Regions from separate parts of the Xanthomonas cassavae CFBP 4642 genome, predicted to be linked through region 2. Evidence: predicted binding sites of a transcription regulator. Region 2 holds the regulator's gene; the other holds the start of a gene.

Region 1 (14,780 bases), 1.2 Mb from region 2:
CGACATGGCGGCACTCCGTGGCTGGAAGGTCAGGACAGGCCGGCAGGATTGCCTGCGCCCATCTCACCGATTGCGACCTTGACGCCGGGACGGCGGCAGCGCGCACTGTCGCCGCGGCGCAAGGTCCGCTGGAGAGCGTCTGGCTGCTCACTGCCTTGCAGGACGTGACCCGTGGCCACAAGCGGCGACCGTCGCAGCAGGCGATGGATCTGCGACGCCGCGTCTGCGCAACGCTCGGCCGACGCCAGCGGCCAGGGCATGCCGTTCCAACGCCTCGCATGCGCACCGCCCCCCCGGCCGGGGACACGCGGCGTGTGGATACACCGGCGCGGCGGCGAGATCCATGCGGCCCGCACGGCACCACAACGGCTTCACTCAGGCGGCCGAACACGTGCCGCCCGCCCGGCGCGCGGCACTGGCGGGGCCAGATCGTCACCCGTCGCACGCCGCGGCCGGCAGTGATCGGCCGCAGACACCGCTGGCGCACACGCCAGACCCGACCGTTGACGCGAACTTGCCCCCTGCATGCGGTAGTGTGCTGCACCTATTGCCCCTTTGTGATGTTGCGATGCGCCTGACCGTTACGATCGCCCTCGCTGTCCTGCTCGTCCTCGGCCTGCCGATGGCGCATGCCAAGGACGCATCCACCACCGAGCCGGCGATCGATCTGTCCAAGATCATGGGCACCTGGTATGTGATCGCCCGCATGCCCAACCCGGTCGAGCGCGGCCACGTCACCAGCCGCGACGAATACACCCTGGTGGAAGATGGCAAGGTCGCCGTGCGCTATCTGTACCGCGACGGCTTTGGCGAGCCGGAAAAGGAAGTCAACGCACGTGCGTCGGTGGATGCGGACAGTGGCAACCGCGACTGGCGCGTGTGGTTCTACAAGGTGATCCCGGCCAAGCAGCGCATCCTGGAAATTGCCCCGGATGGTTCCTGGATGCTGATCTCCTACCCCGGCCGCGACCTGGCCTGGATCTTCGCGCGCAAGCCGGACATGAGCCGCGAGCAGTACCGCACCCTGGTCAGCAAGATGCGCGACGACTACGCCATCTACACCGACAAGCTCAAGCGCGTGCCGCAGTTGCGCGAGCAGGTGGACCGCTTGGGATTTGAAGTGCCGAACAAGCGTTAGCCTTCAGTTGCCATGATCACTAAGGAGCAAGCGCATGCACTCGTCACTGCTCAAATCGCAGATAGCGAAGGGGGCGTTTCGGACGCAGAGGCACTGGTCGTGCTGGAAGGCCGGACCATCGAGCGGCCCTGGGGCTGGGTTTTCTTCTACACCTCTCGCAAGTGGCACGAGACCGGCGATTTTCGGTACGCCATCGCGGGGAATGCCCCATACATCGTTGAGCGGCAGAGCGGCAAGATCCTCGCCACTGGCACAGCGCTGCCCGCTGAGCACTACATTGAAGCCTACGAACGGACAGGTAGCCCGCACGGCTGACAATTGGTCCAAGCCGACGCCGCTTCGCAATTCGGCTCAATTCAGGCCTTGAGCGTCATTGACCGCATCTGCACGCACTAGGCCGGGTGCGTCTTGCGGACGCTTGCGCGCGCCTGCGTCAACTGCAGCCCTGCCAAACGCCTCGACTGTCCAACACGCTCAGTCGTAATTGCTCAATGCCAGCGACAACAACGCCTTGGCCTGTTCGCGCAGCGAGATGGGCTCGACGATTTCCGCGTCCGAGCCATAGTGCAGCACGTCCATCAGCAACTCGCGCGAGTTGCTGTACGGCAATTTGAGCTCGTAACGGCCATCAGGTAGAAAGCGGCCCTGCTGCTTGGAATGCCAATGTTCGTCGGCCACCCAGCGCGCGGCCTTGGCACTGAACACGATGGTTGCCCAGCCCTTGGGCGCACCGGAAAAGATGCCGTAGCTGGCGGCGAGCTGTTCGTCCAGCTCGCTGTCGGGCACATCGCGCGGCGCCGCATCGAGCAGGCGCGCGTGGTTGATGCGGTCCACCGCGAAGCTGCGCACACCGTCGCGACCATGGTCCCAGGCATCCAGGTACCAGTTGTCGCGGTAGTGGGTGATGCGCTGCGGCGAAACGGTGCGCTTGGTGGATTCGTCGGTGGAACGGGCGCGATAATCGAAGCTCAGCTGCTTGCGCTCCAGCACCCCGGAGGCCACGGTGCGGAAACTGGCTTCGTCCAGCTTGCGGCCGCGGTGCGGGATCACTCGTACCCGGTCCACCGGCCACTGCGACACCCCGGCCTGCGCGGCCAGCAGTCCTTCGATGCGCTGCTGCAACGGCGCCAGCATCGAGGACAGCACCCCGCCGCCGGTGCGCGCGAGCAGTTGCTGCGAGGCCAGCAGCGCGTGCAGCTCTTCGGAACTCAGCCACAGGCCGGGCAGTTCAAAACGATCGCTCTCGCCGGACAGGTAGCGGAAGCCGGATTCGCCGTCGCCTTCCACCGGCGCCATCAGCGCATCGCGCAGAAACGCCAGGTCGCGGTACACGGTGGCACGGGAACAGCTCAGCTCATCCTGCAGCCGCGCCACCGTGACCGGATAGCGTGCCGATTTGAGCAAGCGATGCAGGGAGTTGATGCGTTCATAGCGGTCCATGCGCCGATTATGTCCGGTTCTTCGCGCGACGGGGTGAGCGTGCGCACTGCGCCCCGCTTGCGGGCGCCAAGCCAGCGCCCCGGCTGCACAGCGCGCGATGCTGCAAGCGATGCTGACATGCCACTCCCTACCGGACGCAACCGCATGGAACCGGGGCAGCGCCCGAACCGTCAATGAAGCGTGGCGTTCACCTGGTCATGACGGAGCGCACAGTCCGTTATCATGAAATCGCTTTCACCCAATGCCCTCCCCGCCCCGTCCTCAAGCGAGCTGCCCATGTCCCGCCGTGCCCCGTCGTCCGCCCTGTTGCCGTTGCTGTTGATCACGCCCGCCGTGTGGGCCCAGTCGATCACGGTCGCGCCGACACCGGTTGACCCTGCCGCTGCGCTGATGCCCTCACCTTGGAGCGGCAGCAGCGGCGAACTGGGGTATGCCTCGGCGAACGGCAACAGCACCACCGACAGCCTCAATGGCCGCGTCCGCCTGCGCTACACCGATGGCGACTGGATCCACAGCCTGGACGCCACCGCGCTGCGTTCGAGCTCCGAATACACCAACACCAACGACGACGGCAGCACCACGCGCGAGCGCCAGACCACCGCCGAGCGCTACACCGGCAGCGCCGGCAGCGCGTTGCAGTTGGGCGAACACCGCCAGCTCACCGCCACCGGCCGATACGAACACGACGACTTCGCCACCTACGACCGGCTGGCCACCATCGGTATCGGTTATGGCACGCGCCTGATCGATGCCGACCGCTTCTACCTGGATGCGCAGATCGGCCCGGGTATCCGGCGCGCGCACAACAGCGACGAGGACCGTAACGAGACCGGGCTGATCGGGCGCGGGCTGTTCGACCTCAAGTACACCGTCACCGACAACACCGACCTGATCAACACGCTGCTGGTGGAATCGGGCGAATACAACACCTACGCGCAGAACGATTTCGGCGTGCAGGTCAGCATGAACTCGCATTTCGCCTTGAAGGCCGCCTGGCAGATGCGTCACAACAGCGATGTCAGCGACGGCGACAAGAAGACCGATACCCTGACCACGGTCAATCTGGTCTACACCTTCAAGTAAGCGCCCGCATTCGCGTGCAAGGCAGCGCGCTGGCCGCGAGGGATTTTCGTGTAGGAGCGGCCCTGGCCGCGAGGGCTTTCCCGGGAAAGCCCGTCGCGGCCAGGGCCGCTCCTACGACAAGCGGGCATTGCGCATCGCGCGGACACAGGAAAACCACCGCGCAGACCACGGCCAGGCCGGTCGATAAGATTCCAGTAGATGTCCACGCTCGCCCCGTATCACCGGCTTGGCAGCCAGCGCCGCCTTCTCCCTAAAGCGGATCCAACCGCAACGACTTGCCCGGAACTGGCCGCGAGAGGTTCCCACGTAGGGAGCGGCCCTGGCCGCGAGGGCTTTCCCGTGGAGGCGCGGATCCTGCCGCGAGAGCGTTATCGGTAAAGCCCCTCGCGGCCAGGGCCGCTCCTACGAAGAGCCGGCACGCGCGCGGCCAGGCGCGCTGTTCCAGGCCCGGCGTTACAGCTCGGCCAGCAGCTGCGCAGCGCCCTTGTCGAACAACCCCTGCGCGACACGCTGGCCGAGTGCGTCGGCGTCATCGGCGCTGCCGTGCGCCTCGGCGTGGATCAGACGCCCATCGCTGGCGCTGCCGACCATGCCCTGCAGGAACAGGCCCTGCTGCCCTTCCCACCGCGCGAACGCCGCCACCGGCACGTGGCAGCTGCCGTGCAGCGCGCGATTCATCGCCCGCTCGGCTTCCACACAGACGCGGGTGGTGGGCGCGTCCAGCACCGCCAGCAGGGCGTGGATGCGTGCATCGTCGCCGCGGCATTCCACCGCCACCGCGCCCTGCGCCGGTGCCGGCAGCCACGCCGGCGCGTCCAGCCGTGCGCTGATGCGTGCGTCCAGGCCAAGCCGCTGCAGGCCGACGCAGGCCAGCACGATGGCGTCGTAACCGCCGTTGTCGAGCTTGGCCAGGCGGGTGTTGACGTTGCCGCGCAGGTCGATCAATTCCAGGTCAGGGCGCGCAGCACGCAGCTGCGCCTGCCGCCGCAACGACGAAGTACCCACGCGTGCGCCCAGCGGCAACGCCTGCAGGCTGGCGTAGAGGTTGGAGACCAGCGCATCGGCGGCATCGCCACGGGCCAGGATGGCCGGCAGCACGAAGGGCGCGTCCAGTTCCATCGGCACGTCCTTGAGCGAATGCACGGCGCAATCGGCCTGGCCGCGCAACATCGCCAGCTCCAGCTCCTTCAGGAACAAGCCCTTGCCGCCGATCGCGGCGAGCGAGCGGTCCAGCACTTCGTCGCCGCGGGTACTCATCGGCACCAGCACCACCTCCAGTCCGGGATGGTGCTGACGCAGCACGGCGGCGACGTGTTCGCTCTGCCAGAGGGCGAGCGGGCTTTTACGGGTGGCGATACGGAGCGTGGTCATGCCGGCATTATCGCGGAGCCGGCGCGGAACTCACAGCTGACGTAATTGATCGCGCAGGCTGGCGACGCAGCGACGGCTCACTTCCAGGGTCTGCGGCACGTTGCGCAGCACCGCATGCACCTGGCCATCGCCGCTGCGGCGCAGCTCCACCAGTTCGTCGCGGGCCACCAGGCAATTGCGATGGATACGCACCAGGCGGTCGGAGAATTCGTCTTCCAGCGACTTGAGCGACTCTTCGATCAGGTCCTCGCCACGGGTGTGGTGGACGATGACGTACTTCTCTTCGGCCTGCAGATAGTGGATATCGCCGATGGCGATCAGCCGCAGGCTGCCGCGCAGGCGCGCGCACAGATGGGTGCGCAGCGGTGCCGGCGCGGCGCTGGGCACGCGCCCGGCCAGGAAGGTGGCCACGCGCTCCAGCGCGGCGGCCAGGCGTTCCGGGCGCACCGGTTTCATCAGATAGTCCAGCGCGGCGGCATCGAAGGCCGATAGCGCGTGCTGGTCGTAGGCGGTGCAGAACACCACCGCTGGCTGCGGCTGGCACTGGCGCAGCAGTCGCGCGGTTTCCAGGCCGTCCACGCCGGGCATGGCGATATCCAGCAGCACCAGGTCCGGATGCCACTGCTCGCATTGCTGCAGCACCTGCTGGCCGTTCTCGGCCTCGCCGATCACCTGCACCTGTGGATGCTCGGCCAGCAGCATGCGCAGGCGCTCGCGCGCCAGTGGCTCGTCATCGGCGATCAACACCCGCACTTGCGTGGCCGTCATGGACATCCCCCCTACGCTGCGGTGACGCTCCCTCACGGCAGCGGCAATGTGATCTCGCAGGCATAGTAGCCTTCGGCCCAGCTGGCCGCCATCCGTGCCCCGGCACCGAACTGGAACGCCAGCCGGTGCGAAATGCTGGCCTGGGCGTGCCCGGCGCCGGCAAGCAGCGGCGCCTGGGTTCCCGGCTGCGGGGCCGGGTTGACGATACGGATCTGCAGCTGGCTGCCGCGCTGGCGCAGCGACAGGTACAGCGTGCCGCCCTCGGGCATGCGCGAGACCCCGTGCAGCACGGCGTTTTCCACCAGCGGCTGCAGCACCAGGCGCGGCATCGGCAGCTCCCACGGCAACGGCTCCTGGCGGTGCCAGCGCACCTGCAGGCGCTCGCCCAGGCGCAGCGATTCGATCGCCAGATAGCGCTCGGCCAGCTCGCATTCGGCGCGCAGGCTGGACATGCCCTCGCCGGCGCCGAGCGCGGCGCGGAACAGGTCCGACAGGTCCAGCACCGCCTGCTCGGCCACCACCGGGTCGCGGCGCAGCAGGCTGGCGATGAGATTCATGCTGTTGAACAGGAAATGCGGGCGGATGCGCGCCTGCAGCGCATCCGCCTCGGCGCGGGCATTGGCCTGCACCTGCGCCTCCCAGCGGTCGCTGACGTAGAAGTAGCGCAACGCCAGTGCGGTGATCAGCACCACGGTGGCCGCGCTGCCCAGGGTGAACCGCCAGAAACCCACCAACGGGCCCAGCGGTGCCTGGTCGAGCGCCGCATACAGGGCGTGCACGATCCCGGCACCGAGCATCGCCACCACGGCGGCGATCGACAGCGCGGCCAGCCCGCCCAGCCGTGGCGGCAGCCGCGACAACGCGGGCCGCAGCACGCACAGCAACACGCTGACCGCCAACGCCAGCCATAGCGCCAGGCCGCTGGCGGAGACGAAGCGCGACAAGGTGATGCTGCGCGCCGCGCCGGCGTCCGGTACCAGGGTCACCACCAGCACCACCAGCTCGGCCAGCCCCAGCATCGCGCCCAGCCGGGGCAGCCGGCACAGGTCCGGCATCCAGGCGATCTGTGGCGCGCTGGCGGCCATGGGCTCAGGCAGCGGTCAAGCGCGCCTGCATCCAGTCGCGCAGGGCGTCGATCTCTTCAAGGCAGACCTGATGGCCCATCGGGTAGCTGTGCCAGTCCAGCGCGAAGCCAAGCGTACGCAAGGTCTGCATGCTGGCCTGGCCAGCGGCGAACGGCACCACCGGGTCGGCGCTGCCGTGGGCCATGAACAGCGGTTGGCTGGTGGCGGTCGGCTGCAGCTGGCTGGCGGCGGCGGCCGGGTCCGGCAGATAGGTCGACAGCGCGATCAGCCCGGCCAGCGGCACGCTGCGCTGCAGGCCCACCGCCAGGGTCACCGCGCCGCCCTGCGAGAAGCCGGCCAGCAGGATGCGCCCGGGCGCGATGCCGCGGGATTGCTCGTAGGCAATCAGCGCCTGGACCTGGGCCACCGATTCGGCGATGCCGGCCTTGTCGGCACGCTGGGCGAAATCCATACCCACGATGTCGTACCAGCCGCGCATGCGCACGCCGTTGTTGATGGTGATCGGGCGGATCGGCGCATGCGGGAACACGAAGCGCAGCGCCGGCCAGTCCGGGCGCACCAGTTCCGGCACCAGCGGGGCGAAATCGCTGCCGTCGGCCCCCAGGCCATGCAGCCACAGCACGGTCCATTGCGGGTTCGGTCCGGTCTCGCGTTCGATCACTTCCAGCATCATCCAGCTCCGTTCGGGGGCCGGGCATTATGCCTTGCGCACCGGGCCTGCCCGATCACGCCGGGGTTCGACTGCGCCGCCTTGCCGTTGATGGGGTGCCGGATGTGCCTGGTATCGCCATCCGGGCAGCTGCTGCGCCGTGAATCATTACGGCAACGGGGGATGCACGCACTGCCCAGAGCGCACTGGCGTGGCGGCCACTCAGATCGGCGATGGCCTGCAGCTGCGACGTGGCTCGGGCGCGCGCAACCCTGCCCGGGTCGATGTCGGAAGGACTTGCTCTGGATGCTGGCGTGGCACAGCGCCAGCTGTAGCGACACAGCGAGGCCGGCGGTGCCTGATGCACGCGTGCTGACACGGGCCAGCATGGCAGGGTCGCTCAGATCAGCGACGGTTCCAGCGCCGCGGCGCGGCGCAGTTCTGAAGCGCGCATCAGGACCTTGGGCGGATCGAGCTCTTCGGGGATGCAGAAGATGCCGGCGCGGCGCAGTGCCAGGCCGGAGCGGCGCAGCGAGGTCAGCGCCACCACCGGGATCGACACCGCCATGCCCACGATCACCGGCGCCATCCACGCTGCCAGCGAAGGCGAGACGGTATAGGCCACCGCGCCCATGAACACACCGAACACGGTCAGCCCGCCGTAGCTGCGCAACAGCGCCGGCCACGACAGCTTGCCGTCGTCGCGCACCTGCGCGTCCCAGCCCGAATCCTTGCCGGCCAATACTTCGAACACCCCGCGCGATTGCAGATACATCACCACCGGCGCCATCAACGCGGCCAGCACGGTTTCCAGCACAATGCTCAGCGCGGCGCGAATGGCACCGCCGCAGGCACGCAGTTCGCGCGGGTTGAGCAGCAGTGCGATGTAGCCCAGCAGCTTGGGCGCCAGCAGCACGAACATGGTGCAGATGAAGATCCAGATCGCACTGCCCTGGCTGCTGCCGTGCCAGTAGCGCGCCGGCGAGAACGGCAGGTCGCCTGCCAGGTCGATGCCGCCGCCAGCCAGTGGAATGCCGATGCCGATCAACATCAGCAGGCCCCACATCGGGGCGGTGAAGTAATGGCCGATGCCGATCAGCATGTGCATGCGGCTGATCCAGTGCAGCCCCTTGGCGCTCACCACCTTGGCATGCTGCAGGTTGCCCTGGCACCAGCGGCGGTCGCGGATCAGCAGGTCGGTGAGCGTGGGTGGGCCTTCTTCGTAGCTGCCCTGCAGGTACGGCACCATGTGCATGGCCCAGCCGCCGCGCCGCATCAGCGCCGCTTCGACGAAGTCGTGGCTGAGCACGTGGCCGCCGAACGGCTTGCGCCCGCGCAGCGACGGCAGGCCGGCATGATCGGCAAACGCCTGGGTGCGGATGATGGCGTTGTGCCCCCAGTAATTGCTCTCGGCGCCGTGCCACCAGGCCACGCCGAAGGCGATGATCGGCCCGTACACGCGCCCGCCGAACTGCTGCATGCGGGCGAACAGGGTCTGCCCGTTGACTACTGCCGGCAGGGTCTGGATCAGGCCCACGTCCGGGTTGTTTTCCATGCCCGCGACCAGCCGCACGATGGTGTCGCCGGTCATCACGCTGTCGGCGTCCAGGATCAGCATCTGCGCATAGCTGCCGCCGAAGCGACGCACCCAGTCGGCCACGTTGCCGGCCTTGCGCGCGGCATTGTCCGCACGGCGGCGGTAGAAGATGCGCCCATGCCCGCCGACGCGGTCGCACAGGTCGTTATAGACCAGTTCTTCGGCGCGGCCGATGTGCTCGCGGGTGGTGTCACTGAGCACGAAGAAGTCGAAGTGCTCCAGCAGGCCGGTCTCGGCCACCGATTCGTAGATGGCCTGCAGGCCGGCCAACAGCCGGCGCGGATCTTCGTTGTAGGTGGGCATCAGCAGCGCGGTGCGCGAGCGCAGCGTAGGCAGTGGCTGCTCCGGGTCGATGCCGAGCTTGCGCCCGGCACGCGCCACCACGGTGACGAAACCGGCCACCGCGCTGGCGAAGGACATCGCAATCCAGGCGAACAGCAGCACGAACAGCCCAACCAGGCAGCCTTCCAGCACGCTGATGCCATCGGGCCATAGCACGCTGAGCATCACCCACACCGCCACGGCGGTGGTGGCGAAGGTGCCGCCGATCAGATAAAAGCGCCGCACGCCGATGCCGACCGGCGCGGTGCGCTGATGCGGCACCTGCAGACGGCCTTCGCGCAGCGATTGTTCGGGCATCGCCAACGGCGCTTGCGGCGGCAGCGTGGGCTGGCCGGCATCGAGCGCGGAGACGGTGGGACAGTCGGTTGGTGCGGGGGAAAGGGTCACGGTACCGTCCATCAGGGCTGCCCGTCGCACAAGCGCGACAGTGTGGGCGGAAACGGGAGATGCATCGCGGCAACGCGTCGCGGCGGCGCCCTGCGCGCGGCGACGGGAGCACGCCTTGCGGTGTGCAGATACAACGCGGGATGGGCAGCTTTGGAACCACTCCGATGCACAAGCTCTCCTGGCGGCGACGCAACGTCGCGGCTCATCCTAAAGAATCGTCCGTTAAAGGAAACAAAGACTATGGTGCGGTCTTCGCCCCTCCCCACGAGGACCGCGCGGCAGACTACGCCGTGACAACCGAACGCAACCCCAACAGATTGCAGGCCGGCGCGCACACTGGCACGGCCCGCCGGCCCTGCTGTTACAGCCATCGATGCAAGCAATATGCCAGCAACCGCGCGGCGGCCTGCAAACGGCTGCGTGGATCAGCGCATGCGCCCGGGGCATGCCGTGCCACCGGATACGCCGCAGGTGCCTGACGCACCCCCTGCCTGTGCTGCTCGCACGGGTCCACAGATTCGCGCGCAGCGGTGCCAGTGCCACACATGTCGAGTGCCGTCGCGCGCGGATGCGGCCTGGCCACCACCAGGCAACCCGGCAGACCGCCATACCGCCCGGGGCTGGCTCTGTAGACGGCACCGGCGTTGGCGGCGGCCAACTGCAGGACGCGCCGTTGGCGCCACACGCTGCCAGGCCAGGCCCCGCCTGACTGCCAGCGCGCGGCACCGAGGCCACGCCGTGTCGGCATGGCCTCACCGCTGATGCGGACTACTTGCGTGCCGCCTCGCTGGCATCGCGGGTGGCGCGGAACTCCGAATCGCTGCTCCAGTTCGGCCACTGGCGCGAATCGGCCAGCTGCTGGCCCAGCGCGTACAGCACGCCCAGGTCGCGCGCGGCGCCGGCGAAGGTCCAGTCCGGCGTCCACTCATCGCCCTGCTGGTGATAGCGCTTGGCGGTGTAGTCGTCGGATGCGGCCTTGCCTGCGGCCACGCCGCCCACTTCCCAATCCTGCCCGGCCGCATACGACAGCGCCGGCACGCCACGCTTGGCGAAGGAGAAGTGATCGGAACGGAAGAAGTAACCGGCCTGCGGCTTGGGATCGGGGGTGTAGCGCAGCTTGGACTGCGCGGCCACGGTCTTGAGCTGGTCGAGCAATTCGAGCTTGGCGGTGCCGTAGATGCCGAAGTCGCGCGAGGGCACGAACGGGTTCATGCCGTCCATGTTGATCACCGCCACGGTGGTGTCCAGCGGGTACAGCGGCTTGGAGGCGTAGAACTCCGAGCCCAGCAGGCCCTTTTCCTCGGCGGTAACCGCCAGGAACACCACCGAGCGCTCCGGCCTGGGCGCCTTGGCGAAGCCGCGCGCCAGTTCCAGCAAGGCGGCGGTACCGCTGGCGTTGTCCAGCGCGCCGTTGAAGATGGTGTCGCCGCGTGCGTCCGGCTTGCCGACGCCGATGTGGTCCCAATGCGCGCTGTAGATCAGCGTCTCGTTGGGCCGCTTGCTGCCCTCCAGCCGCGCCACCACGTTATGCGAGGTGATCACCTCGGAGGTGACCTGGTAGCTTGCGCTCAGGCCCTGGCCCTTGAGTTCCACCGGCTTGAAGCCGCGAATCTGCGCCTGCTTCTTCAATGCGTCGAAATCCAGGCCGGCGCGCTTGAACAGCGTGGCCGCCAGATCGCGCTGGATCCAGCCTTCCAGCGTGGGATGCGCCGCGCGCGGGTTGTCGCGCACCACGTCGAACATGGTGTTGGTGTTGGAACTGGCCACGGTGTCCCAGCCGTAGGAAGCCGGCGCGGTTTCGTGCACCACCAGCACGCCGAGCGCGCCCTGGCGTGCGCCCTCTTCGTACTTGTAGGTCCAGCGGCCATAGTAGGTCATGCCGGCACCGTCGAAGGCGCCCTTGCCGGTTTCGAAGTCCGGGTCGTTGATCAGCACCACCGCGATCTTGCCCTTCAGGTCCACGCCCTTGAAGTCGTCCCAGTCACGCTCGGGCGCCTTGACGCCGTAGCCGACGAACACCAGCGGCGCGTTGGCGATGTCGACCTTGGACGATCCGTCCAATGCGGCGCGGATGGCGATCTCCTTGCCCTGGGTCAGCGGCTGCGCCTTGCCGGCATCGGCTAGCGCAATGGTCGGTGCACCGACGATATCGGCGCGCCGCAACGGTACCGCCTGGGTCCACAGGCGCTTGCCATCGGCGAGATCGCCGCCAGGCTGCAGGCCGGCATCTGCGAACTGCTTGCTCAGGTAGGCAATGGTCTTCTCTTCGCCGGCGGTGGCCGGGCCGCGGCCTTCGTAGGCGTCGGAGGCCAGTTCCTTGACGTCGCGCGAGATGCGCGCGCCATCGAACGTCGGCGCCTGCGCCATCACCACGGTCGAGACCGCCATCGCCAGCAGGCCCATCGTCACGGTCTTGCCGGCACGCTTGATCACAACTCGCTTCACTGCAGCACCCCAGGTGTTATCCGAACAGCCCCCGAGTGTAGCCACTGCGGCCGGGACCTGCTGGCGGTGCAGTGAGGTGCGATCCGTGCCGACGGGTTTGCTGCATGCGGACACGGCCTGTCGTGCTGGCGTAGCGTGGCTGCGCGCAGTCGTCAGGATCCTGCGCCAAGCGCGAGGACCACGGTCTGCGCGCAGGCCACCTGGATCAGGCACACAGGCGCGCCAGCCCGAGGTTGCGCAATGGACATGATTGCCGCGCTCAGAACAGGTCGACGCTGCCGACCTGCTGGGCGAGCTGCTGCATCTGGCCGCTGGCGATCAATTCGGCATACACCGCCGCGCGATTACGGCCGTGCTGCTTGGCCCAGTACAGCGCCTTGTCGGCCTCGTCGAGCATCTGGCTGATCAACCGGCCATGGGTCAGTTCCACGATGCCGGCGCTGAGGGTGACCTGGCCCACCTGCGGGAAGTCGTGCCCGGCCACCGCCGCACGGAAGCGCTCGAACAAGCCGACCGCGACATCGCGATCCACACCGCGCAGCACGATCACGAATTCCTCGCCACCGAACCGGAACAGCAGATCGTCCCGGCGAAACGCACGCTGCATCAGCTGCGCCACCAGCAACAGAACCTCGTCGCCATACAGATGGCCAAAGGTGTCGTTGACGCGCTTGAAGTGATCGATGTCCACGATCCCCAGCCACACGCCCTGCGGCGCTGCCGCCTCGGCGCTGCCGGAGAACAGCGGCAGGATCACATCGTCGAAGGTCTTGCGGTTGCGCAGGCCGGTCAGCGCGTCGCGCTGGGCATCGTCGAGCAGGCTGCGGTAGTTCTGGAAGAAACGTGCGAAGCCTTGCAGCATCGCCTGCTCGGCGGCACCGGGCGCGCGTGCGCTGCCCACCCGCAGGCAGGTGCGGATGCCGCGTGCTTCCATCATCGGGTAGACCAGCAGCGCGCGGCCGTCCTGGTGCAGCTGCACCATCTCGCCCGCGCCATGCACATCGGCCAGCTGGGCACGCAGCTGCGTATCCTTCAGCTCGGCCACCGTCAACTGCAGCCGGCCATCGTCGCGCAGCCGGGTTTCGGCCATGCTGCGGCCGTCTGGGGCGATGCGCAGCAGCGACAGGTCGTCGGCGGCACAGACCTCGCGCATGGTGCGCAGCAGGCTCAGGTCGAGCAGATCGGCATCGCGGATGGCGGTCATGTCCACCATCCGCTCCAGCAAGGGCGCGGTACTCATCGGCGCCTCGGCCCACATGCAGACGCAGACCTTGCGTGCCGGGTGGGCACGGCTGGCAGACAACGGGAGTGGCAACGCACAGGCTTCACGACAGCGACCGGCAATCAGGATGCCGGTTCATCGGCGTGGGCCACGCAAACTTGAGGTCGTTGGACGGCCACGCTCAGCCAACGGCCAGCCCCCTTGCGCAGCGGACAAAACGCCCGCTGCGCCTGGCACTCGTAGCGCCCGCACGGGCTCAGGGCAGCGCCGATTCCAGCGCGTCTTCGCCCAGCGCATGCGCCTGCATCAGGCGCCGGCTGCCGGCATTCACACCACGGACCCGAACCTCCAGATCGTGGTGCCGCAGCCGCTGCACCACTTTGTCCAGGGCGGCCACGGCGGTGATGTCCCAGAAGTGCGCACGGCTGACATCGATCACCACGCTGCGGCCGGGCACCTGGCGCGCATCGAAGGCGTCGATGAACACGTCGGCCGAGGCGAAGAACACCTGCCCGCGCACGCTGTAGGTCCGCACGCCGTCTGCACCATCGTCGTGCGTGATCTGCAGCAGCGCGGCCACCTTGAAGGTGAAGAACACCCCGCTCAACACCACCCCCACCGCCACCCCGGCGGCCAGGTTGTGGGTGGCCAGGGTCACCGCCACGGTGGCCAGCATCACCACGCTGGAGGTACGCGGATGGGTGATGAGGGTGCGCAGCGAACGCCAGTCGAAGGTCTCGGCCGAGACCATCACCATGATCGCCACCAGCGCGACCACCGGTACCTGCGACACCCACGGCTTGAGCAGCACCATCAGGATCAGCAGGAACACGCCGGCAAACAGCGTGGACAGCCGGCCACGGCCGCCGTACTTCACGTTGCCCACGGTCTGCCCGATCATGCCGCAACCGGCGATGCCGCCGAACAGGCTGGCCGCCGCGTTGGCGATGCCCAGCCCGGTGCACTCGCGGTTCTTGTTGCTGGGGGTGTCGGTGAGCTCATCGACCACGCGCGCGGTCATCATCGACTCGAGCAGGCCCACCATAGCAATGGCCAGCGCCGGCAGCGCGATGATGCGCAAGGTCTCCAGCGTCAGCGGCACCGCCGGCCATTGCAGGAACGGCAGCGCAGCGGGCAGCTTGCCCAGGTCGGCCACGGTCTTGAGCGGCAGGTGCAGCACGCTGCCGGCGATGGTCAGCAGCGCGATGCACAGCAGGGGCGAGGGAATCGCCGACAGCCCGGGCACGCGCAGG
Region 2 (8,933 bases):
CAGTGATGATGCGCTCCGCGAGAACAAAGTTCTGAGGCTCGACAACAGAGAGTATTTTCGTGGAACGGCCATTGAGGGAACGTCGAAGGCGTTAGACCAGAGCACGCTTCCGCTCAGTGAGCGCATGAATCCGCCAACCGAGCATGCCCAGGCGGGTCAGGCGCGCTGGGATGAGTGGCAGGGACGCAACATCCAAACCACGCCAGAACCTGAAATCCCAGGCTTGGGCCGCGCAGGGATGACGGCAGGGCTTGCGGGTCTGGGCGTCGCCGCGACCGCCTACGATGCGTCGCAAACCGAAGAGCGTGTTGCCACGCTGTTGGCACAGGACAACCTCACCGCTGCGCGCTCGGAAGCGCTGCACTTTGCTGCCCGAGGCGCGGGCGGCTGGGCCGGAGGTGCCGCCACCGCTGCCGTTGTTGGCACCACCGGTGCCGGCCCTGTCGCGCTGGTCATGGCCGACGCATACCTGTTCAGCACGGCGGCCGACAAGGCCGCGACGCTCTGGGACAACCGCCAGATCTATACGCAGACCGACACGCAGGGCGTGAGCTGGGAGTTCAACGGCAGCCAGTGGCTGCGCCAAGAAAAGGCCGACCTGCAAGACGACGGCGTGGGTACGCCGCAGAAGCAGGGCATGTTCGCGCTGCCCGAGAAAGCGCGCGAGCTGAACTACCACGCCAGCAGCGAAGCGACCGAGCAGGCGCTGGGCAAGGTGCAATCCACTAGTCCCTATGTGCAGCCGTCCGGCCAGGCAGACGTCGCGCACCTGTACCAGCGCGATTGGAGGCGTGATGCCACCAACGGACAATGGTCGCGGATGGTGGCCGACGAGGTCGATCGGAATGACCGGCCGGTCTGGAATGTCGATCCGGCCAGCCCCGAACGTGCCATCCAACTGGATCAGCAGGCGGCCCAGGTGATCGATGCCAACATTGCCCGTGGCCCGGCCGCAATTGCGGCAACCTATCAAGCTGCCTATCGGCGCAACGGTTGGGATGCGTTCGGCCCGATGCCGGTCTCCGTGCAGACGGCGCTGAGCGCGGACGCACTGGAAGCCTCCGACGGCAAGTACTACACGCGCGACACGCGAGGCCAATGGCGCAATGGCGATGACGTGGCCCAAGGCAACGTCCTGGCAGAACTCGACGCCACCCGCCAGCAGTTGCAGCCAGCCCTGGACCAGCACGCACGGGCAATGGAGCAGATGCCGCAACGGCGGTCTCCAACGCCGCAGCAGCAGGACCAGGTCAACCTGCAGGCGACCTATGCAGCCTACGGGGTTGCGCCCAATGCCACGACGACCGACGCCGTCCAGCAGGCGCTGCAGCACACGCGTGAGGCAAACGGAATCGACGCATCCATCACGTCGCTGGCTCTGGAGCGCGATCGGTCCGGCCACTACTCGGTGGACAGCCCGATACAGCATCTGCGCCGCGATGCCGATGGCGTGGTGCGGGTCGCCGCGACCACCAGCACCGAGGAGATCCGCAGTGCGGTAGAGCAGATCCAGGCAGATTCCCTGAAGCCGGCCAACGCGCGCGATGCGCTACCGGAACACGCCGCACCCGACCAAGCCCCATCACCAGGGGCGACGCTACGCCCGGGCGACCACGGCACCGAGGTACAGGCGCTGCAGGCCAGCCTGATCCAGCTGGGTATCAACGAGCGGATCAAGACACCGGTGGAGATCAACGGCACCTACGATCAGCCCACCCAGCGCGGTGTGCAGGCCTTCCAGTTGATGCAGGGCATGGATGAGGTCACCGGCATCGCCGACCGCCATACTCTTGCAACGGTGCAGCAGCAAGCCAGCGCAGCCATTGCCCAGCGCGACACGCCACAACACGCAGGCCCGGTGTCGCAGCACGCAGGCCCGGTGTCGCAGGAGGCGCCACGCAGCGTGATGGTCATGCCCGCTACCGCACCGCTCGCCGCCACGCCTGAACGCAGCCCACCCGATCTACCTGCACAGCAGCAACACGCGCTGCTGGAACAACAACGCCAATGGCAGTTGCAGCAGGACCAACAGCTGCAGCAGGAGCGCGGGCGGCCGGCCGAGCGGGAAACCCAGGACACGCAGCGCGACGAGGCATCGCTGCCAGGCGCCATCGACAGCCCGGCGCAGACGCAGTCCTCGGCCACACCGCGCGCCTTCAGCGACCCGGCGCACCCCGGCCATCCCCTGTATGTGGACGTGAAAGACCGGTTGGAGGCGAAGGGCACGCCGCTACCGGAGGATCGCTTGACCCAGCTCACGGCGGCCCTGTACATGGAAGGCTTCAAGCCCGGCTGGGATGGGCGGGTGGATGTGGTCAACGAGCGGTTCTATGCGCAGAACTACGACGACATCACCAAGCGCTTCGCCACATCCATCGCCGAGCCGGCACCGTCGATCGAGGCATCGATGCAACAGGTGCAGGCCCATACGCTGAAAACAGCACGGCAGCAGCAGGCGATGACGCAAGCCAAACAGGAGCAGCCGACGCCGCCGGGGCCGGTCATCGGGTAATCAGCGAATAACAAATCCACTCAGGCGTTGAAACGAACCCCGCAGACAGCAAGCGGTCGAAGAGGTGCAACGGCACAGTGGACTCTCGCTCGACATGATCGCTGCGTACGGCACTGCTGCAGGGCCAGGACACGACGCGATCGGAAGCTCAATCGGCACTGCTAGCGAGCTGGTCCTTTCGTTCACTGCCCGGAACGCGGCGATACGGACGACATTCCCAGGCAATGGATGTCGCGCTGCAGATGCTGATCGTCATGCCCCCGGATCCCGAATTGTGCCGGGCACCTCGCAACGCCATGTCGCACGCCACGCGGACTCGCAGTGCGACGAGGCGGCACCGTTGGAAGGCCAGAACGACCGCGACACCATCGATTTTCTGCCGACCAGGTAGAACCCTACCTGCCTGCACGCCACCGACCTGAACTGTTGCGATACCACTCCGTTTGGGGCGTGTCATGCACCTCAGGCTGCGACCAGACCTGCGTGACAGGCTGACGGCGGGTGGCCGGTCTCCCGGCAGGCCTACCGGATAACCCATCGATTGCCACGCCAGTGGCCCCTATACGGCCAACTGTCACGCCGGCTGCGCTCGATACACGGCGCTCAGTCCTGCCTGACACGGGCTGTCTGCAGGCAGGTGAAGCCTCGCCAGCCACCTGCGCACGTGCCTGTCACCTGCCCCAGCTGCTGCCGGAAGTCCTGGCCAAGTCCCCCAAGGTGCGGCTGGTGATGGCTGCCACAGACCACACCCAGGCAGATGCTCTCCAACCGCGTGTGATCCGGCGCCGCTCTTGCATTGACTGCCGAGCCCTTCGATGGCCGGGCCGTGAGATCCGATGGCTGGGCAGTTCAGCAAGCCGAAGCGGGCCAGGTGTCAGAAAACCGCCACCCACTCCATCCGGTACTGCGTTTGCAGCACCGACCCGCAGGCGCGATGTCGGCGTGTGCCGGAAACCCAACGCCGCGTTTTGGCACACCGCATGCATTAGCTCTGGCGAGACCGCAGCCAGCACCACCGCTGCGGGGCGGACGGCAGGACTTGGAACTACGACCGGGACAGGCAACTCATGACGCTGGCAACACACCCACATTCATCGCGCACCCGTCCGGCGTCCGGCGGGTCCTGTTCCTGGAGGCACGTGGCATGAAGATCAAACGCTTTGTCGCCCCGGATATGCGCACCGCATTCCGCATGGTGCGTGAGGAACACGGCCCGGATGCCGTGATCCTGTCCAACCGGCGTACCGCCGAAGGCATCGAGATCGTCGCCGCCAGCAACTACGACGAAGAGCTGGTGCAGCGCGCCCTGGAAACCGCCCGCGAGACGCCGGCCCCCAGCGCCGCGCCGGCCCAGCAGGCTCCCGTGCAGCAGGCCCCGGCCCAGCCGGCGCAGGTTGCCGCCCGCCCCGCCGCGCCGGTCCACGCTCCGCTGAAGCCGGCCGCGGAGACCATGAGCCACCGCCAGCGCGTGGCCAGCGCCGCCGAAGACATGATTGCCGCCATGGCCCTGCGCCAGCCGGCCAGCGTGCCGCGCCAGGCGCCGGTCGCCACCCCGATCCGCAGCGCCGCGCCGATGCCGGCCGTGCAGGACCTGCCCGCGCCGGTCGTGCAGCGCCAGGAACACGCGCTGTCGGCGGTGCCGGAACAGCTGTTCGCCGACTTTTTGACCACCGCTCCGGTGCAGCGCCCGGCCGTGCAGGCCGCCCCGGTCCAGGCACCGACTCCGGTCATGGCCGCCACGGTTGCCGCCCCCGCCTATGCCGCCCAGGACCAGGACGACGACGCCTTCGCCGACGAGGCCGACTTCGATCTGGACGACGCGCTGCCGCAGATCCTGCCGCCGGCCGCGCTGCCGCCGATCGTGGTCGCCCCGCCCGCCCCCGCTGCGCTGGCCGCAGTGCCGGTGGCTGCCGCGCCGATCCCGCAGAACGACGAAGAACTCAAGCAGCTGCGCGGCGAGCTGGCGCTGATGCGGCAGATGATCGAGCGCGAAATGAACCGCCTGACCGACGAGCGCCTGCGTGGCTCGCCGGTGCGCGCGCAGGCCCTGGAGCTGATGGACGACTACGGCTTCGACGCCGGCCTGATCCGCGACGTGGCACTGCAGATTCCGGCCGATACCGAATTGCACCGCGGCCGCGGGCTGATGCTGGGCCTGCTGTCCAAGCGCCTGCCGGTGGCCCCGGTCGACCCGCTGGAACGCGGCGGCGTGATCGCCTTGGTCGGCCCGACCGGCGCCGGCAAGACCACCACCATCGCCAAGCTCGCCCAGCGCTTCGCCGCCCAGCACGCCCCGCGCGACGTGGCCCTGGTCACCACCGACACCCAGCGCGTCGGCGGCCGCGAGCAGCTGCACAGCTACGGCCGTCAGCTCGGCATCGCCGTGCACGAGGCCGACAGCGCCGAGAGCCTGCTGGAACTGCTCGAGCGCCTGCGCGACTACAAGCTGGTGCTGATCGACACCGCCGGCATGGGCCAGCGCGACCGCGCCCTGGCCGCCCAGCTGAACTGGCTGCGCGCCGCGCACCAGGTCACCTCGCTGCTGGTGCTGCCTGCCAACGCGCACTTTTCCGACCTCGACGAGGTCGTGCGCCGCTTCGCCCACGCCAAGCCCCAGGGCGTGGTGCTGACCAAACTTGACGAGACCGGCCGCTTCGGTAGTGCGCTGTCGGTCGTCGTCGATCACCAAATGCCCATCACCTGGGTGACTGACGGACAGCGGGTCCCCGACGACCTGCACCGCGCCAATGCCGCCAGTCTCGTTCTTCGCCTTGAAGATTTGCGGCGCGCTGCCGATAAGCCCTGTACTCCGGAGCACAACCATGCAGTCGCGTGAATACGCCAAGCTGACCAACGCCTTCCCCCTGTCGGCGACCCGTCCCGAGCCCCTGGGCCCGGTGCGCACCATTGCCGTGACCGGTGGCAAGGGCGGCGTGGGAAAAACCAACATCTCCGCCAACCTGGCCGTGGCGCTTGCCGACATGGGCAAACGCACGCTGCTGCTGGACGCCGACCTTGGCCTGGCCAACCTGGATGTGGTCCTGGGGCTGGCGCCCAAGTACACCCTGGCCGACCTGATCGCCGGCCGTTGCACGCTGGATGAGGTCATCATCGAAGGCCCCGGCGGCGTGCTGGTGGTGCCGGCCGCCTCCGGTCGCCGCCACATGGCCGAACTGGCCCCGGCCCAGCATATCGGCCTGGTCAACGTGTTCTCCGAACTGGAACGCGACCTGGACGTGATGGTCATCGACACCGCCGCCGGCATCACAGACAGCGTGCTGACCTTCTGCCAGGCCGCCCAGGACACCGTGGTGGTGGTCTGCGACGAGCCGGCCTCGATCACCGACGCCTACGCGCTGATCAAGGTGCTCTCGCGCGAACGCGGCGTGGACCGCCTGCAGATCATCGCCAACATGGTGCGCGACCCCAACGAGGGCCGCCTGCTGTACGACAAGCTCTCGCGCGTGTGCGAAAAGTTCCTGGGCGATGTCTCGCTGAACTACCTCGGCCATGTGCCGCAGGACGACTGGCTGCGCCTGTCGGTGCAGCGCCAGCAACCCGTCATCAAGGCCTACCCCGCCAGTCCGTCGGCGCAGGCCATCGCAGAAATCGCACGCCGTACCTCGCGCTGGCAGGCTCCCACCGTGCCGCGCGGCAACGTCGAGTTCTTTGTCGAACGCATCATCCAACGGGGAGTGGCCGCATGAGCACCGCCACCGCAACGAGCGCCACCGCGCAGTACCGTGCCGTGCAACGCAACAACGCCAACGACGTGGTGACCCAGCACGCCGACCTGGTGCGCCGCATCGCCCACCATCTGGCCGCCCGCCTGCCGGCGAGCGTGGAAGTGGACGACCTGATCCAGGCCGGCATGATCGGCCTGATCGAAGCCTCGCGCAGCTACGACTCCGAACAGGGCGCCTCGTTCGAGACCTATGCCTCGATCCGCATCCGCGGCTCGATGATCGACGAGATCCGCCGTGGCGACTGGGTGCCGCGCTCGGTACACCGCCGCGCCCGCGACGCCGCTGCCGCGGTGCGCAAGATCGAGCAGAACACCGGCCGCGCCGCCGCCGCCACCGAAGTGGCCGCCGCGATGGACATGCCGCTGCCCGACTACCTGCGCCTGATGGAAGACGCCGCACGCGGCCAGGTGCTGAGCCTGGAATCGCGCATCGAAGATCACGGCGAACTGGACACCACCGCCAAAGGTGGGCCCAACCCGCAGCAGATGATGGAGCGTGGCGAATTCGGCCGCGAGCTGGGCAAGGCCATCGGCCAGCTGCCCGAGCGCGAGCAGCTGGTGCTGTCGCTGTACTACGAACAGGAATTGAACCTGAAGGAAATCGGCGCCGTGCTCGGTGTCAGCGAATCGCGCGTCTGCCAGATCCATGGCCAGGCGGTGGTGCGTCTGCGCGGCCGCCTCAAGGTCTTCGAACTGGCCGATGCCGGTGTCGAAAATGATGACTGATTTTTTCGCATAATTTTTAGAGTTAGGAGCTTGATGTGAACAAGAACATGCGGATCCTGATCGTGGACGACTTCTCGACGATGCGACGTATCGTCAAGAATCTGTTGGGCGATCTTGGCTTCACCAATACCGCAGAGGCCGAAGACGGCAACAGCGCGCTGGCTGCGCTGCGCGCGGGCCCGTTCGATTTCGTGGTGACGGACTGGAACATGCCCGGCATGACCGGCATCGACCTGCTGCGCAACATCCGCGCCGACGCCAAGCTCAAGCACCTGCCGGTGATGATGGTGACCGCTGAAGCCAAGCGCGAGCAGATCATCGAAGCCGCGCAGTGCGGCGTGAACGGCTACATCATCAAGCCGTTCACCGCGCAGACACTGGAAGAGAAGCTGGGCAAGGTGTTCGAACGTCTGGCGGCGACCGCCTGATGAACGCCACCGTGGAAGCCGATGCCGAACGTGCCGCCCTGATCGAGCGCCTGCAGCACGCGCTCGATGCACTGGAAAGCGGTGACCAGGTCGCCTGGCGTCGCGAGGTCGATCACCTCGCCGCCCTGCGCACACGCCCGATGATGCAGAGCCTGAGCCGGCTCGCCCGCGAACTCGGGCAGGCCCTGGGCGAATTGCCCACCGTGCCCGAAGAAGCCGGCGAACTGGACGATGCCTGCTCGCGCCTGGACCACGTGGTGGAAATGACCGAAAAGGCCAGCCATCGCACGCTGGATCTGGTCGAGGAGTGCCGCGTGCTGGCCAACCAGCTGCGCGACGGTGGACTCAATGAAGACCAGGGCGCGCTGCTGGAAAAGATGCGCCACAACCTCACCGAGCTGTCGCTGGCGCAGAGCTACCAGGACCTCAGCGGGCAGATCATCCGCCGCGTGGCCGGGATCGTGCGGCGCGTGCATGAAGGCTTCGGTGCGCTCGGCCTGCCGCCGAAGAACACCGAGCCGAAGAAAGACGACGGCGGTCTGGCCGGTCCTGCAATCAAGGGCCTGGACCGTCACGCGGTGTCGCAGGACGACGCCGACGATTTGCTGTCCGGATTGGGGTTGTAACCATGAGTGCTGTTCCAGACGATATTGCGGCCGATTTCATCGTCGAGGCCCAGGAAATCCTGGACCGCCTCGGCGAACAGCTGGTGTCGCTGGAACAGGCGCCAGACGAAGCCGACCAGCTCAACGCGGTGTTCCGCGGCTTCCACACGCTCAAGGGCGGCGCCGGCTTCCTGGCGATAAAACCCATGGTGGAGCTGTGCCACGCCGCCGAGGAAACCCTGGGCATGGCGCGCTCCGGCCAGGCGGTGTTGCAGGCGCATCACTTCGATGCCGCGCAGCAGTCGCTGGATTATCTGCAGGCCATGCTGGATGCGATGGGCTCGGGCGAAACCGTGCCGCATGCGCCGGCCTCGCTGATTGCGCAGTTCGATGCCAAGAGCGGCCCGCCGGCGGTCAAGGCCGCGCCCAAGGCCGCTGCCGCTGCACCCGCACACGATGACGCACACGGCGCTGCTGCGCCGGGCGCCAAGGCCGCGCCCAAGGCGGCGGCCAAGGCGGCCGACGCCGAGCAGACCGTGCGCGTGGACACCAAGCGCCTGGACGCCATCGTCAACCTGATCGGCGAACTGGTGTTGTCGCGCAACCGCCTCAAGACCCTGCGCACCCGGCTGCGCGACGAAGAACTCGACCGCGCGGTCAGCACCCTGGACATCGCCACCGCGCGCCTGCAGACCGCGGTGATGCGCACCCGCATGCAACCGGTGAGCAAGGTATTCGCACGCTTCCCCAAGGTGGCCCGCGATGTCGCGCGCACGCTGTCCAAGGAAGTGGAACTGGAACTGATCGGCGCCGAGACGGAACTGGACCGCAACCTGGTCGAGGCCCTGGCCGACCCGCTGGTGCACCTGGTGCGCAACGCGATCGACCACGGCATCGAATCGCCGGCCCTGCGCGAA

The links. The regulator FliA, encoded in region 2, starts transcription of late flagellar genes. The targets are predictions, from matches to a motif close to TAAAGTTTNNCNNNCNNNGGCCGATAA.
Region 1: the regulator FliA is predicted to act here: its motif matches at 13,663-13,689, upstream of XCSCFBP4642_RS0105360 (GGDEF domain-containing protein).

What each region holds. Positions count from the first base shown of each region.
Region 1 is NZ_CM002139.1:1,218,872-1,233,651, reverse strand. Features, by position in the region: gene XCSCFBP4642_RS0105425 (hypothetical protein) at 1-6, opposite strand, end outside; gene XCSCFBP4642_RS0105415 (lipocalin family protein) at 569-1,138, shown strand; gene XCSCFBP4642_RS0105410 (YrhB domain-containing protein) at 1,151-1,453, shown strand; gene XCSCFBP4642_RS0105405 (helix-turn-helix transcriptional regulator) at 1,613-2,578, opposite strand; gene XCSCFBP4642_RS0105400 (DUF481 domain-containing protein) at 2,855-3,661, shown strand; gene hemC (hydroxymethylbilane synthase) at 4,115-5,032, opposite strand; gene XCSCFBP4642_RS0105390 (LytR/AlgR family response regulator transcription factor) at 5,063-5,800, opposite strand; gene XCSCFBP4642_RS0105385 (sensor histidine kinase) at 5,833-6,885, opposite strand; gene XCSCFBP4642_RS0105380 (alpha/beta hydrolase) at 6,890-7,558, opposite strand; gene mdoH (glucans biosynthesis glucosyltransferase MdoH) at 7,935-9,872, opposite strand; gene XCSCFBP4642_RS0105365 (M28 family metallopeptidase) at 10,629-12,263, opposite strand; gene XCSCFBP4642_RS0105360 (GGDEF domain-containing protein) at 12,565-13,545, opposite strand; gene XCSCFBP4642_RS0105355 (SulP family inorganic anion transporter) at 13,784-14,780, opposite strand, start outside.
Region 2 is NZ_CM002139.1:2,413,076-2,422,008, reverse strand. Features, by position in the region: gene XCSCFBP4642_RS26915 (peptidoglycan-binding protein) at 125-2,512, shown strand; gene flhF (flagellar biosynthesis GTPase FlhF) at 3,657-5,348, shown strand; gene XCSCFBP4642_RS0110685 (MinD/ParA family protein) at 5,335-6,219, shown strand; gene XCSCFBP4642_RS0110680 (RNA polymerase sigma factor FliA) at 6,216-6,983, shown strand; gene cheY (chemotaxis response regulator CheY) at 7,019-7,411, shown strand; gene XCSCFBP4642_RS0110670 (protein phosphatase CheZ) at 7,411-8,037, shown strand; gene XCSCFBP4642_RS0110665 (chemotaxis protein CheA) at 8,040-8,933, shown strand, end outside.